4 regions of the Rhizobium sp. 01L410 genome follow, and region 4 is predicted to be linked to each of the others. Evidence: predicted binding sites of a transcription regulator. Region 4 holds the regulator's gene; each other region holds the start of a gene.
The links. The regulator LexA, encoded in region 4, represses DNA repair genes until DNA is damaged. The targets are predictions, from matches to a motif close to TGTTCNNNNTGTGTTCNG.

Region 1 (3,439 bases), on a different contig from region 4:
TCTGAAAATCTTCAAGAACGTGGGAAAGCCCTTTTTGGGCCAGCGTTTCGCGCAGCGGCATATCATCCATGTAGAGCGCTGCCGCGCTTGCCATCGCCTCGAGGCTGTCGCGTGCAATCATGGCCTCCGGGCCATCGCCGCTATTTACCAGCAGCTCCGGAAACGCCCCCACATCCGTGGCGATGACATGCACGCCCGATGCCATTGCTTCCAGCGGCGTCAGACCAAAGCCTTCCCAGCGTTGGGGGGCGATGAAGAGGTCGAGGGCGCGGTACCAGTCGTTGATATCGGTGTGCTCGCCGACGAAAAGGATGCGGTCCGCAAGGCCTGCGGTCGCCGCACGTGTCTTCAGGTTATTCTCGAAGTCGACATGTTTGGCCGTGGCGCGGCCGGCGATGATGGCGATCCAGTCCGGGCGATCCGGGAGGAGGCTGATCATCGTGTCGACGAAGAGGTCGGTGCCCTTCTGATGGCGGACGCGGCCGAAGCAGCCGGCAATCTTCTTCGTGGGGTCGAGGCCGACGGCTGCCTTTGCCGCCGCCTTGTCAGCAGGCGGAGAGAAGCGGGCAGTGTCGATGCCGTGGAGGATGACGGTGTTCGCGACTTCGAGATAGGCCGAGGTCTTGCCGCTGGTGGCGATCACCGCGTCCATTTTCGAGATCAGCCATTTGGTCCAGCCGGTATGCTTGCGCTGGGAGGCCGAGGTGAAAACGATCTTGAGCTTCATGCGCAGCAGATCGCGCATGATGATCGCGGGCAGCATCTCGACATTGCGCCGCGCGTGCCAGACGCGGTGTTTCCTGCCTGCTGGCGGCGTCCAGAGATGGACGAGGTCGCGGAAGCGGATATGCGGCAGGCTTGCGGGCAGGCCAGGGCCGAGCGCGGCGATCTTCTGGCCGAGCGCCCGCTGCACGGGAATCAACTGAATGATCGTCGACGTGACGCCGGACAGGCGCCGCTTGAAGTTCGGCGCGATGATCTCGACGTCACGGATATCGATGATGGCTGGGTCGCGATCTGCGGCCACGGAAGATCAGCCCCAGGAAACCTGGAGGATTTCATAGGCCTTCGAGCCGCCGGGCGCGTTGACCTCGATGGAATCGCCGACTTCCTTGCCGATCAACGCGCGGGCGATGGGCGAGGAGATGGAGATGCGGCCGGCCTTCACGTCGGCTTCCTGATCGCCGACGATCTGGTACGTCTTTTCTTCCTCGGTGTCCTCGTCGACGAGCTTCACCTTGGCGCCGAACTTGATCTTGTCGCCTGACATCTTGGAGAGATCGATGACTTCGGCGCGTGCCGTCAGATCCTCGAGCTCGCCGATACGGCCTTCGTTATGGCTCTGGGCTTCCTTGGCAGCGTGATATTCGGCATTTTCCGACAGGTCGCCATGGGCACGCGCTTCGGCGATCGCTTCGATGATGCGGGGACGCTCTTCCTGCTGGCGCCAGCGCAGTTCTTCCTGCAGCTTGACGAAACCACCCTGCGTCATCGGTACCTTATCTACCATTTTCCCGTCCTTTGATCTTCGTGTCTTCCGGTAGGCACAGACACAAAAGAAAACAGGTCCCGAAGAGAACTTCGGAACCGTGCAAACCATCCTAGTTGCTTTGCTTATAGCAGATCGCAAATGGCGATTGCCATAAAATTCGTATCGGGATCTCCAACCTAGCGCTGTATTCGCAGCCGTTTCCAGCAAATGCCCGTGGTTCGCTTGACTTTTAGCGATGGAACATATAGTGAACAAAACAATGAAGAAGACGCTGAAAGAAAGACTGGCGATCCTTTCGGATGCCGCGAAATACGATGCCTCCTGCGCTTCCAGCGGAACCACGAAGCGCGATTCGGGGGCGAGCGGCGGCCTGGGTTCGACGGAGGGGTCCGGTATCTGCCACGCCTATGCGCCTGACGGACGCTGCATCTCGCTCTTGAAGATCTTGCTCACCAATTTCTGCATCTATGACTGCGCCTTCTGCATCAACCGCTCGTCCAGCAATGTCGAGCGGGCGCGGTTCACGCCTGAGGAAGTGGTCTGGCTGACGCTGGAATTCTACCGGCGGAACTACATCGAGGGGCTGTTCCTGTCGTCGGGGATTATTCGCTCATCCGATCACACGATGGAGGAGATGGTGCGGGTAGTGCGCGAGCTGCGCGTCACCCATAATTTCCGCGGCTACATCCATCTGAAATCCATTCCGGAGGCGTCTGCGAAGTTGATCGAGGAGGCGGGGCTCTACGCCGACCGCCTGTCGCTCAATATCGAGCTGCCGACTGATAGCGGCATCACCCGTCTGGCCCCGGAAAAGAAGCCGTCAGGCATCCGCCGCTCGATGGGTGATCTCCGGCTGAAGATCGAGGAAGCCGGCGAGCCGACGCTGCAGACGAAGCGGCGCAAGCGCTTCGTGCCGGCCGGCCAGAGCACGCAGATGATCGTCGGAGCCGATGGCGCCAGCGATGCCACCATTCTCGGCACCAGTGCCCGGCTCTACGGCAGCTACGGGCTTCGCCGTGTCTATTATTCGGCCTTTAGCCCGATCCCGGATTCATCGAAGAACCTGCCGCTGATCAAGCCGCCGCTGATGCGCGAGCACCGGCTCTACCAGGCCGATTGGCTCTATCGCTTCTACGGTTTCGGGATCGACGAGATCACCGCGACGCAGGAGGGCGGCATGCTGGATCTCAATCTCGATCCGAAGCTTGCCTGGGCGCTTGGCCACCGCGAGCAGTTTCCTGTCGATATCAACCGGGCCGCCAAGGAAATGCTGCTGCGCGTGCCGGGGCTCGGCACCAAGGCGGTGAAGGGCATTCTCTCCGGCCGCCGTTTCCGCAGGCTTCGCATCGAGGATCTGGCGCGGCTCGGCGTGTCGATCAAGAAGGTACAGGCCTTCGTGACGGCCGAGGGGTGGACGCCGAGGCGGCTGATCGAGCGGCCGGATCTGCGCGCCATGTTCGAACCGAAACCCGAACAGCTGCAGTTGCTCTGATGCTGAAGGTGGCGCTGCAGGGCAAGGGTGACTTCTTCGAGTGGCGCGATGCCGCCCGGTCGCTGGCACTGGCAGGCATTCCGCCCGAGGATATCGAGTGGCGGGAGAGGGGTGGCGACAAGCAGCTGTTCTGGGAGGAAGACGTGCTGCCGCCGCAGCCCGCGGGTGGGAAGCCGATGACGGTGCCGCAGGCCTTCATCGATCTGGCATCCGCGGTCATCTGCCATTGCGATCCGGTGCGCTTCTCGCTTCTGTACCGGCTGCTCTGGCGGCTGCAATCCGACAAAAAGCTGCTTGATATCGTTTCCGACGAGGATGTGGCGCGAGCCCGCCTTCTGGAAAAGAGCGTGCGCCGCGACGCGCACAAGATGACCGCCTTCGTGCGCTTCAAGGAGGTCGGCAGCGGTATCTCAATGAACGGGCGGCGGAAGTTTCTCGCTTGGTTCGAGCCGGAT
Region 2 (3,439 bases), on a different contig from region 4:
TGAAATCAGAGATCGATGATCGTGCCGCGGCCATCGTTCCAGATGCGCATTTCGCGCTGCTGGGTCTTCGCCTTGGCGCGCACCGGAGCCGGTTTCATCTTCAGCGACATTGCGCGGCCAACCATCAGCACGGTCAGGATGACGCCGACGGTGAGCGTGACCGAGAAGGTGAACAGCGCCAGCGCCACGAATACGGTGACGCCTGCCAGCATGAGGAAGATGGAACGGATATTCTGCATAATTCTAGACCTCTCTTCGAAAGGAATGTGGTCCTTGATTTCCCTCCTTGCAAGGCAAGCATGGCTTTTTGTTGTCTTGTCAGCCTTCACAAAGCTTGGCACACATTCGTGATGAGCCGAAATTCCCCTGCCCGTTCCTTTACTCTGCGCCGTTCGGTGCTGAGCGTTCCCGCGATCAATGCCCGGGCGCTGGAGAAGACCCATGTGCTGGATTGCGATGCCGTGATCTTCGATCTGGAGGATTCGGTTGCACCGGAAAAGAAGGATGAGGCGCGGCAAAACCTGAAGGCTTTCTTTGCTGGCCCGGCGCTCGAAGGCAAAGAGAGGATCATCCGCATCAATGCGCTCTCTTCCGGTTTCGGCCTTGCCGATATGGAGCTGGTGCGCGCCCTGGAGCCGGATGCGGTGCTTCTGCCGAAGGTCAGCGAGCCGCAGGATGTCATGGCGATCAGTGACATGCTTGGCGATGCCGACGCGCCTGATACGCTCCGGATCTGGGCGATGATCGAGACGCCGCGGGGTATTCTGAACAGCGCGGCGATCGCTGAATTCGGGCGCACCGCTGGCTCGAGGCTCGATTGCTTCGTCGTCGGTCTCAACGACCTGCGCAAGGAAACTGGCGTGTTGCCGCAGCCGGGGCGGACCTATCTGGTGCCATGGCTGATGCAGGTGATCCTCGCTGTGCGGGCTTACGGCCTCGATGCGATCGACAGCGTTTTCAACGATTTCAAGGATGCGGATGCCTTCGAGGCCGAATGCGCGCAGGCACGCGCCATGGGCTTCGACGGCAAGATGCTGATCCATCCGGCGCAGATCGATGCCGCCAACCGGCATTTTGCGCCTGGTGAGGCGGCAATCCGCGAAGCCGAGGAGATCATCGCTGCCTTTGCCGATCCTGCGACCGATGGCCTCAACGTCATCAATTCAAACGGCCGGATGATCGAGCGTCTGCATCTTGCCCAGGCCGAAGGTCTGGTTCATAAATCCCGCCTCATTGCTGAACGGAAATCATGATATGAAGCTTTACCGCCTTCTGACCGGCCAGGACGATGCCGCCTTCTGCCACCGCGTCACCGATGCCCTCAACAAGGGCTGGTCGCTGCAGGGCTCTCCCTCGGTCACCTTCAACGCCGAGACCAAGCAGGTCATCGCTGCCCAGGCGATCGTCAAGGACGTCGAAGGCAAGGACTACCACCCGGATATGAAGCTCTCCGAGCAGTAATATCTATCGGTCGGCTGCTTCTTCGGCGCTTTCTTCGATCCGCTCCATGTCGTCATCGCTGAGGCCGAAGTGGTGGCCGATTTCGTGGATGAGGACGTGGGTGATGATATCGCCGAGCGTTTCGTCGTTCTCGGCCCAGTAATCGAGGATCGGACGACGGTAGAGGCGGATGCGGTTGGGCAGTTCGCCGGTTTCCATCGTGAAACGTTCCGAAATGCCCCGGCCCTCGAAAAGGCCGAGCAGATCGAAAGGCGTTTCCAGCGCCATATCCTCGAAAACGTCGTCATCAGGAAAATCTTCGATCTCGATCGTCAGATTGGCGGTCAGAGAACGAAATTCGTCCGGCAGGTGGCTGTAGGCCTCCATCGCCAGCGATTCAAATGAGCTGAGCGTCGGTGCATGGCGATCACGCCAATCCTCGCTCTGGTCTATGCGGGCCATCAAAAACCCCTTTCTTTGCCGCCCATATAGAACCTTTGCGAAGGATTTTCGAGTGTGGAATCAACGGCAGGAATAAATTCACATCAAATCGCTGTTGACTCTTCCTGACAGGTCTGGAATCCATAAGAACATAACAGGAACAATTCTGACTTGGAGTGAACGTCATGGCACAGACGGCCGTGACGCGCGAGCGGCTTTTTGCGCTCCGCGAAACCATTGCGAAACTCGAGGGCAAACCGGTTCCGGCGCTGGCAGCAGCGGAGCAGGAAGCTGCGGCTGCCGGAAATGCACCACGAAAGGGGGGGAAGGCACCACAATTCTCCTTCGGCGTTCCTCAGCTGGACGAAGCCCTCGAAGGCGGCTTGCCGCTCGATGCCTTGATTGAAATCCGCACCCGGATGTTTCGTGATGCGGGCGTCAGCAGCGGCTTTGCTCTGGCGCTCGCGGCAGCGCTGCAGCATCGGGCAGAGGAAAAAAATCCCGTTCTCTGGATCGCCGACAAGGTCGGATCGATCGAGGCCGGTGTGCCCTATGCGGTGGGGCTCAAGGATTTCGGATTGCGGCCGGAGCTCTTTCTGCATGCAAGTCCGCGCAAGCTGGAGGATGCGCTCTGGCTTGCGGAGACGGCGCTGGAAAGCGGTGCTTTCATCACGACGATCCTGGAAATTCGCGGCAATCCGAAATCTTTCGGCCTTGCCGAGAGCCGGCGCTTTCATCTCAGGGCGAAATCGGCTGGCCGCTCTCTCCTGCTCCTGCGGCAATCAGGGGAGGAAGAGGCAAGCAGCGCCCATGTCCGTTTTCTTGCCGAACCTGCGCCCGCGCGGGAACGGCCTCTGCCGGATGGTTCGATGCTGGGCGGCAGCATCGGCAATCCGGTTTTTCATCTCACCCTGGAGAAGAGCCGCAATCCGGCCCCCCTCTCCCTCTTCCTGGAGTGGAACCCCCATGACCGCCAGTTTCTCACCGTCGAACAATCAGCCGTCACTCGCTTTCCAGGCGAGCGCGCAGCGCATTCTGGCGCTGCATTTTCCGCATCTCTCCACGGACAGGATCGCCCGCACGAGATGGGGTCTCTCGTGGCGTTCGAAAGGGCATCCTGACGCGGCGCCGATCGTCTGCTCGGGCCGGTCCGACAATACGATGCGGCTGACGGCGCTCGACGAAAAGGCCGAGAAACTCGGCCTCAGGAAAGGGCTTGGCGTTGCCGAAGCCCGCGCCATTCACCCGGTCATCGACGTCATCGAGGAAGATGCTGCTGCCGACCGGCGCTTGCTGGATGCGATCGCCGACTGGTGCGACCGCTACACGCCGCTGGTCGCCCTCGACGGCAAGGACGGGCTGTTTCTCGATATTACCGGCTGCTCTCATCTTTTCGGTGGGGAAAGGGCGATGCTGAAAGATATCCTCTTGCGGCTCCATCAGATGGGCCTGGATGTTGGGGGCGCGATTTCCTCGTCGCCCGGACTGTCCTGGGCCGTCAGCCGCTTTGGCGAAGGCGGGGTGATTGCCGAGGATGAGGCGGGTGCTGTTCTCGAAC
Region 3 (3,439 bases), on a different contig from region 4:
GCACGGAACTCCTTCGAAGCAGCAAGTCCGCAAGGCCGCACCACCTGTCGCCGAATGAGACTTGTGGCTTACTATGCAAGGATCTACCAGGTCAGCGAGAGTTGTTCGGTGCACGGCTCCGTCCTAGGCTCCAGGGACGAGAGCGTCACGCCGAGAAGCCGGATGCCTTTTGACACCGGAAAGACGCCTTCGAGCAGAAGGCGGATGCCGTCTTCGATCGCGCCTTCCGAACTTAATCCTTTTGCCAGCGTTCGGGAGCGCGTGATCTGCGTGAAGTCGGAATATTTGACCTTGAGCGTTACGGTCTTTGCGGCAATGCTGTTTGCTTCGCAATAGCGCCAGACTTTGGCAATGAGCGGCATCATGCCATCCATCGCCGGGCCATAGGCATGAATGTCGGACGCGAACGTGTCCTCGGCGCCCACAGATTTGCGAACCCGATCAGGCTTGACCTGGCGGTCGTCGGTGCCGCGGGCAATCCCGTAGTAGTAGGGTCCTGATTTTCCGAAATGACTGACGAGAAACGCAAGATCCTTGCCTCTAAGATCTGCACCGGTCTCAATGCCGAGGCGCAGCATTTTCTCGGCTGTCGCCGGTCCGACGCCGTGGAACTTGTTCACTGGCAGCGCTGCCACAAAGCCCGGACCATTCTTCGGCGTGATAACTGCCTGTCCGTTTGGCTTGTTGAGGTCGCTCGCCATCTTAGCCAGGAATTTGTTGTAGGAAATGCCGGCTGACGCATTGAGCCCTGTCACCGCCTTGATCTTTTCACGGATTTCGAGCGCGATCTCGGTTGCGATTTCTATTCCCTTGAGATTTTCGGTGACGTCGAGATAAGCCTCATCCAGGGACAGTGGCTCGACCAGCGGCGTGTACTCGGAAAAGATCGCCCTGATATCGAGGGAGACCGACTTGTAGACGTCAAATCGCGGCTTGACGAAAACCAGATCCGGGCATTTTCGCTTGGCCGTCACGGATGGCATTGCCGAACGCACGCCGAACGCGCGTGCCTCATAGCTTGCGGCTGCGACGACGCCGCGGGCCTCAGCGCCACCAACGGCGATCGGCTTTCCGCGAAGTTCGGGATTGTCGCGCTGTTCTACAGATGCATAGAAGGCATCCATGTCAACGTGAATGATCTTGCGCACTCGCTCTGGTGCGGGGCTGTCCGGTTCGGCACTCATCACTCATTCCACATCATGCGCCATCCACCACCGGCTCGCATCAGGCCTCCCTGGTTTCCGGCTTCGCCGCCACATCGAGCTGGCACCTGTCTATCCCGTCGGCGGCATTCATTCTCTCGCATCCCAATGCCAGCCGGCGACGCAAGTTACGTATCGGGATTGCCGCGCCATGCCGCTGCACAACTGCCTTGCGATTCATCTCGTCGCTGCGACCACATGCCCGGCATGCGACAATGAGAACCTTGCATCGAACCTGCCGGAGAATAATCCCATCTTTAAAGGAATTTTTTCTTATCTTTGTCATTTTGCCGATCTGTGGACGAGCTCTTTCTACCGCATTGATTTTGCTTCCTGATCGCGCGTCAAGCCGCTGTGGACGAATGTTGGACCACGAGTATCTGCCCAAACATGACGATTGACTCAAATGCCAATCAGGAACAAACAAGGAACATACTTGCTTTTGTGCAGAATGGAAACCCGCTTTTGACAGAGGTCAATTTTGGCGCACGGTGCCGCAAATCTCGTGATCTCCGAGCTTCGGGAACGCATTCAGCATCTCGAAGGTCCATCTTCGCGTCCAAAGCGGGTCCTACCCTTCGGCATACCCGACATCGATGATCGCCTGCCAGGCGGAGGGCTGGCCTACGGCGCTCTGCATGAATTTGCCGGCGGCGGCGCGGGAACTGTCGACGGCGCGGCGGCGGCACTCTTCGTGGCGGGCATTGCTGCCCGCACCAAGGGCCAGATTGTCTGGTGCCTTGCAAGACCGGACCTGTTTTTCCCTGCGCTGGCGCAGGCGGGCCTCCATCCGAAGCGGGTCGTTTTTGTCGAGTCCGCCAGCGAGGACGACGTCATCGCCAACATGGAGGAGGCCCTGGGCTATGGCGGTCTGGGTGCCGTGGTCGGCGAGCTGGTGCGGTTGCCGATGACCAAGTCGCGTCGCCTTCAGCTTGCCGCGGAGAAGTCTGGAACCATGGGGCTGATCGTCAGGCGCTGGCGACGACAGACAGAAGCCAGGGACTTCGGCCAGCCGACGGCTTCGGTCACGCGGTGGCGGGTGAGTGTCACTCCGAGCGAGGAGCTTCCTGTGCAAGGCGTCGGTCGAGCACAGTGGCGGTTAGAGCTTATAAGAGTGAAAGCGGGCGAGTGCGCTGAGTATTTCGTAGGAGCGTGTGATGCCAAGGGTCGTATCAATCTATCTTCCGGAGCTGGCGACGGACAGGATCAGGCGAGCCGATCCTTCTATTCCCGTTGAGCAGGCCATCGCCGTGATCGCCCGCAGTGGGTCGAAAAGGTGGGTATCGGGCGCCGATGCTGCAGCCAGGAAATCGGGCGTCCGTGTAGGTATGCCTGCTGCCAAGGCTCAGGCGATCTTTCATGGGTTGATGCTGGTCGACGCCGATCCGGTGGCCGACGCAGCGGCACTCGAACGGATCACCCTCTGGGCCTTGGGCCAGTATTCGCCGCTCGTCGCTGTCGATGCCCCCGACGGGATCATCATGGACACCGAGGGGGCCGATCATCTTCAGGGCGGGGAGCCGTTGATGGTCTCCGGGATCGCCAACCGTTTCCGCGCCAAAAAGCTGTCGGCCCGCGTTGCTATTGCCGACACGTGGGGGGCGGCACACGCCTGCGCCCGGGCAACTCGGCAGGAGAGCGTGATCGTACCAGTGGGCGAGACCGTACGTGCCGTCGAGAAGCTGCCGCTCTCAATGCTGCGGCTCTCGTCCAAGATCGTCGGCGACCTTCACACGCTTGGCTTCAAGACGATCGGAGAGCTGTCGGCAACACCTCGTGCGCCGCTCGCCCTTCGTTTCGGTCCTGAGATCGGCCGCCGGCTCGACCAGATGTTCGGACGCATCGCAGAGCCAATCGAGCCTATCCGAGCCGCTGAGCTGATCGAGGTCAGCCGTGTGTTTGCCGAGCCCATCGGGGCCGCCGAGACGATCGACAAATACGTCGGCTATTTGATCATCCGCCTGGTGGCTGAACTTCAGCGCCATGGCCTTGGTGTTCGCCGCGCCGATCTGATTATCGAAAAGGTCGACGGCACTCGCCAAGCCGTTCGTTCCGGAACGGCAAAGCCGTCGCGTGATGTCGTTTGGCTGAAGAAGCTCTTTCGCGACCGCACTGAGACAATCGAGCCGGGTTTCGGAATTGAGAAGCTGACCCTGGTGGCCGTCAGGGCAGAACCTTTCGAAGAGTTTCAAAAGGTCTCCGCACTGGTCGAGGAGGAGACGCCCGATATCACGCCG
Region 4 (3,439 bases):
CTGCAGGATGTCGGCGACGGTTGCCACCTGCTCGCACTGCTCTTCCGTGTGGATATCGGTCAGAACAGGAAAGCCGAATTCCTTCTTCAGATCGGAGAAGACTTCGAGCGCCTTTTCAAGACCGATGCCGCGCTCGGCAGAAAGCGATGTGCGGTTCGCCTTGTCGAAAGACGACTTATACACGAGGCCGATACCGAGCGACTTGCAGAGTTCGCTCAGAACACCGGCGACCATGAAAGCATGGTCGCGGCTTTCCATCTGGCAAGGACCGGCGATCAGCGACAGCTTGCCCGTATTCGAAAAAGTAACGCGTCCAGCACCCTCGCCGGCGACGACTTCTGCATTGGTATTTGTCATTGGGTCTCCTCGAAGGCAAAGATTGCGCCTTGTCCCGGCGCCGGCTTCACCAGCAGACGATTGTTCATACTGACATGGGTGATCCCGTTAGCAGCCAAATGCGCCGCTGTCACGGCCAGATCACCGACCGAAAAGACGATTGCGCGCGCCCTGAGGCCGTTATCGGTGACAAGTGGCTCGGCATCGAAATAGGCCTCCATGCCCTCGTTCGAGAAGATGGAAAGTCTCCCGTTCGGCAATTCGAAGGATAGGCCGAGTGCCGCCTCCTTAGGCTCCACTCCACCGCTGGCCGTCTCCAGAAATTCAGCGAAGGCCTGCGGATCCTCAGCGCTCAGGGCAATCTCGCTGATGCCGGTGACGCCGTTTGCATGGGTTTCCAGTGCCTTGCGATCGGCCGGAAAGGCGTTGATCCGCTGGCAGGCGAAGAAGAAGACATCGGGTGCCCGGAGATCGGCGGCAAAGGCGAGCTTGAAGGCGCCTGTCGCCTGTGTTCCGTCGGGCATGACGATCGGCCGCGAGAATTCGACCATATCACCGCCGCTCAGCTGTGCGCCGTCATAGGAAGCCTTGTCCGCATCGGCATCATCGGTGCCGAAGACAACAGCCGAAAAGCCGTCATCGCCGCAGCGGAAGCGGAAGGCCTGATCGCGGGCGACGAAGCTGTTGCCCTTCGCGACGGCCGCGTCGCACTCCGCCTGGTTGGCGACACCGAGCGGTTCGAGATAGGTCCTGTCGGCAAGGAAGACGCAGGCATTCTCCGTTCCGAACGGATGACGGCCATCGGCCGCGACGGTGAAACCGAGACGGCCGAGTCGCTCGCGGGCAACATCTATATGGGTGACGGGCAGTACCAGATGATCGAGCGGATGCGTCATGGCGGTTCCCTCCGGTGAAGCCGGCAGAGATTTGCACGCCCTGCCCGGCAAAGCGCAAGCGTGGATCACCAATCCGGCAAATAAACTTTCAAAAACGACGAAAAATCATCGGAAGTTTTACCAATATTTAGGCACTTGCGGAACACATATGGAACATATAGTGTCCGTTCTGGCTTTGTTTCACGAATCTGGGGAAAGACTTCGATGCTGACGCGCAAACAACAGGAGCTTCTCCTCTTCATTCACGAGCGGATGAAGGAGTCCGGCGTACCGCCGTCCTTCGACGAAATGAAGGACGCGCTCGACCTGGCTTCCAAGTCGGGCATCCATCGCCTGATCACCGCGTTGGAAGAGCGCGGTTTCATTCGCCGCCTACCGAACAGGGCGCGCGCACTCGAGGTCATCAAGCTTCCGGAAGCCTACAGCCCGAGCATTCAGCCGCGCCGCGGATTCTCGCCGAGCGTCATCGAAGGCAGCCTCGGCAAGCCGCAGCCGGTCGCGCCGCCGAAGCCGGCGAACGAGGACAATCACACGTCGATCTCCGTGCCGGTCATGGGCCGGATCGCAGCCGGTGTGCCGATTTCGGCGATCCAGCAGAACACCCACGACATTACAGTTCCCGCCGACATGCTCGGAAACGGTGAGCACTATGCTCTTGAGGTCAAGGGCGACTCCATGATCGAGGCCGGCATCTTCGACGGCGACACGGTCATCATCCGCAACACCAATACCGCCAATGCCGGTGATATCGTCGTTGCGCTCGTCGATGACGAAGAGGCAACACTGAAGCGCTTCCGCCGCAAGGGCGCGTCCATTGCGCTCGAAGCTGCCAACCCGGCTTACGAAACCCGCATTTTTGGACCTGACCGCGTCAAGGTTCAGGGCAAACTCGTCGGCCTTATCCGCCGCTATCACTGAGCGGTTCGCTTTCACCAAAAGCTCCACTGCGCCAGTCATAGGCGCGGTGGCGGGTCCAGGGACGATCGAGACCCTCGAATGATGTGGTGATTTCGGCGATCCCATTGGGGAAACGAAGCTCGACAGCGCCTGTCTTCCGCAATGTCTCCCCGGTGAAAAGCATGGCGCCTGAGCGGCAGGTATCGAGGCGCAGGCGAATCGGTGTGACGACGATATCGGATATGTCGCAGGCTGGGCCAAGGAACGCCGCATTCTCGACCACGGTCAGGATCGAACCGTTGTCGAGCTTCGCCGTACACCAGGCATTTTTCACGCATGAGAAGCGCTCGCCCGTCGCACTCGCCTTGATCGCGTTCATGGTGTCGTTCTGCTGTGTCTCCGTCAGTTTCAGCCTTTCACCGCGCGGTGCGATGGGAATATCCGGCAGCGCCGGGAACGCCGGTGGTAGATGCTCATCGAGCACCAGCGCGCGCCTCCATTGATCAAAGATGAAGCCCGGTGGCCGTTCGCGATTGGTGGCGAGGCCGTTGTCGCTGACGATGCCCGCCATGCTCCCGTCCTCGGCAATCACGATTTTCGGCGGCGGAGGACCTCCAAACATCGCGGCGGCTGTCGTCGATGCCATCAAGATCGCGGTGCCGAGATGGCGCATGCGGCTGCGCAGCAAAGTCAGCAGCAGGAAACCTGTCACCGCCGCGGGAAAGTACCAAGACGCCAGGCGCCCGACGCCGATATCGCCGCCCCATGAGGCAACCGTCCTGGCGATGGCGATCACCAGATCGAGCCCGAAGCCCGTCACCTGCCACGCCCATGCATCGAGGCCGAAGGGCATCAGCAGCATGGCAATGAGGCCGAACGGCATGATGATGAAGGAGATGATCGGCATGGCGGCGAGATTGGCTGGCAGGCCATAGGCCGTCAGCCGGTGGAAGTGCTCGACCGAGAACAATGCAGTCGAGAAGCCGCCGATGACGGAGGTCAGCAGGATGCCGCCGAAGAACGCAGCGGCGGAAGACAGCATCCTGACGGCGCGAAACTTTGCGAAGGGCCGGTCGCGCACCGGCCTCTCCTTCCAGAGCGCATAGCCGGCGACGAGGGCCAGTGTCGCGGCGAAGGACATCTGGAAGCTTGGCCCCATGATCTCCGAGGGTGAGAGGACAATGATCACGAGCGCCGATAAGGCTACGTTGCGCAGACTGATCGACGGCCGGTCGAAGAAGACCGCCGCCAGCATGATTGCCATCATGATAAAGGCGCGTTCGGCGGAGACGGCGAAGCCCGAGATCAGG

Region 1: the regulator LexA is predicted to act here: its motif matches at 1,729-1,746, upstream of AC1DV9_RS16555 (putative DNA modification/repair radical SAM protein).
Region 2: the regulator LexA is predicted to act here: its motif matches at 2,027-2,044, upstream of AC1DV9_RS10275 (ImuA family protein).
Region 3: the regulator LexA is predicted to act here: its motif matches at 1,618-1,635, upstream of AC1DV9_RS27335 (ImuA family protein).

Annotation. Positions count from the first base shown of each region.
Region 1 covers NZ_JBFTST010000007.1:62,514-65,952, reverse strand. The annotation lists gene AC1DV9_RS16565 (glycosyltransferase family 4 protein) at 1-1,003, opposite strand, end outside; gene greA (transcription elongation factor GreA) at 1,034-1,510, opposite strand; gene AC1DV9_RS16555 (putative DNA modification/repair radical SAM protein) at 1,752-2,984, shown strand; gene AC1DV9_RS16550 (UdgX family uracil-DNA binding protein) at 2,984-3,439, shown strand, end outside.
Region 2 covers NZ_JBFTST010000004.1:110,824-114,262, forward strand. The annotation lists gene AC1DV9_RS10255 (hypothetical protein) at 6-239, opposite strand; gene AC1DV9_RS10260 (HpcH/HpaI aldolase/citrate lyase family protein) at 351-1,253, shown strand; gene AC1DV9_RS10265 (DUF1737 domain-containing protein) at 1,255-1,461, shown strand; gene AC1DV9_RS10270 (metallopeptidase family protein) at 1,465-1,902, opposite strand; gene AC1DV9_RS10275 (ImuA family protein) at 2,067-3,002, shown strand; gene AC1DV9_RS10280 (Y-family DNA polymerase) at 3,013-3,439, shown strand, end outside.
Region 3 covers NZ_JBFTST010000017.1:82,778-86,216, forward strand. The annotation lists gene dinB (DNA polymerase IV) at 84-1,184, opposite strand; gene AC1DV9_RS27330 (hypothetical protein) at 1,354-1,539, shown strand; gene AC1DV9_RS27335 (ImuA family protein) at 1,684-2,439, shown strand; gene AC1DV9_RS27340 (Y-family DNA polymerase) at 2,360-3,439, shown strand, end outside.
Region 4 covers NZ_JBFTST010000008.1:96,181-99,619, forward strand. The annotation lists gene kdsA (3-deoxy-8-phosphooctulonate synthase) at 1-357, opposite strand, end outside; gene AC1DV9_RS18465 (VOC family protein) at 354-1,232, opposite strand; gene lexA (transcriptional repressor LexA) at 1,437-2,150, shown strand; gene AC1DV9_RS18475 (ComEC/Rec2 family competence protein) at 2,131-3,439, opposite strand, start outside.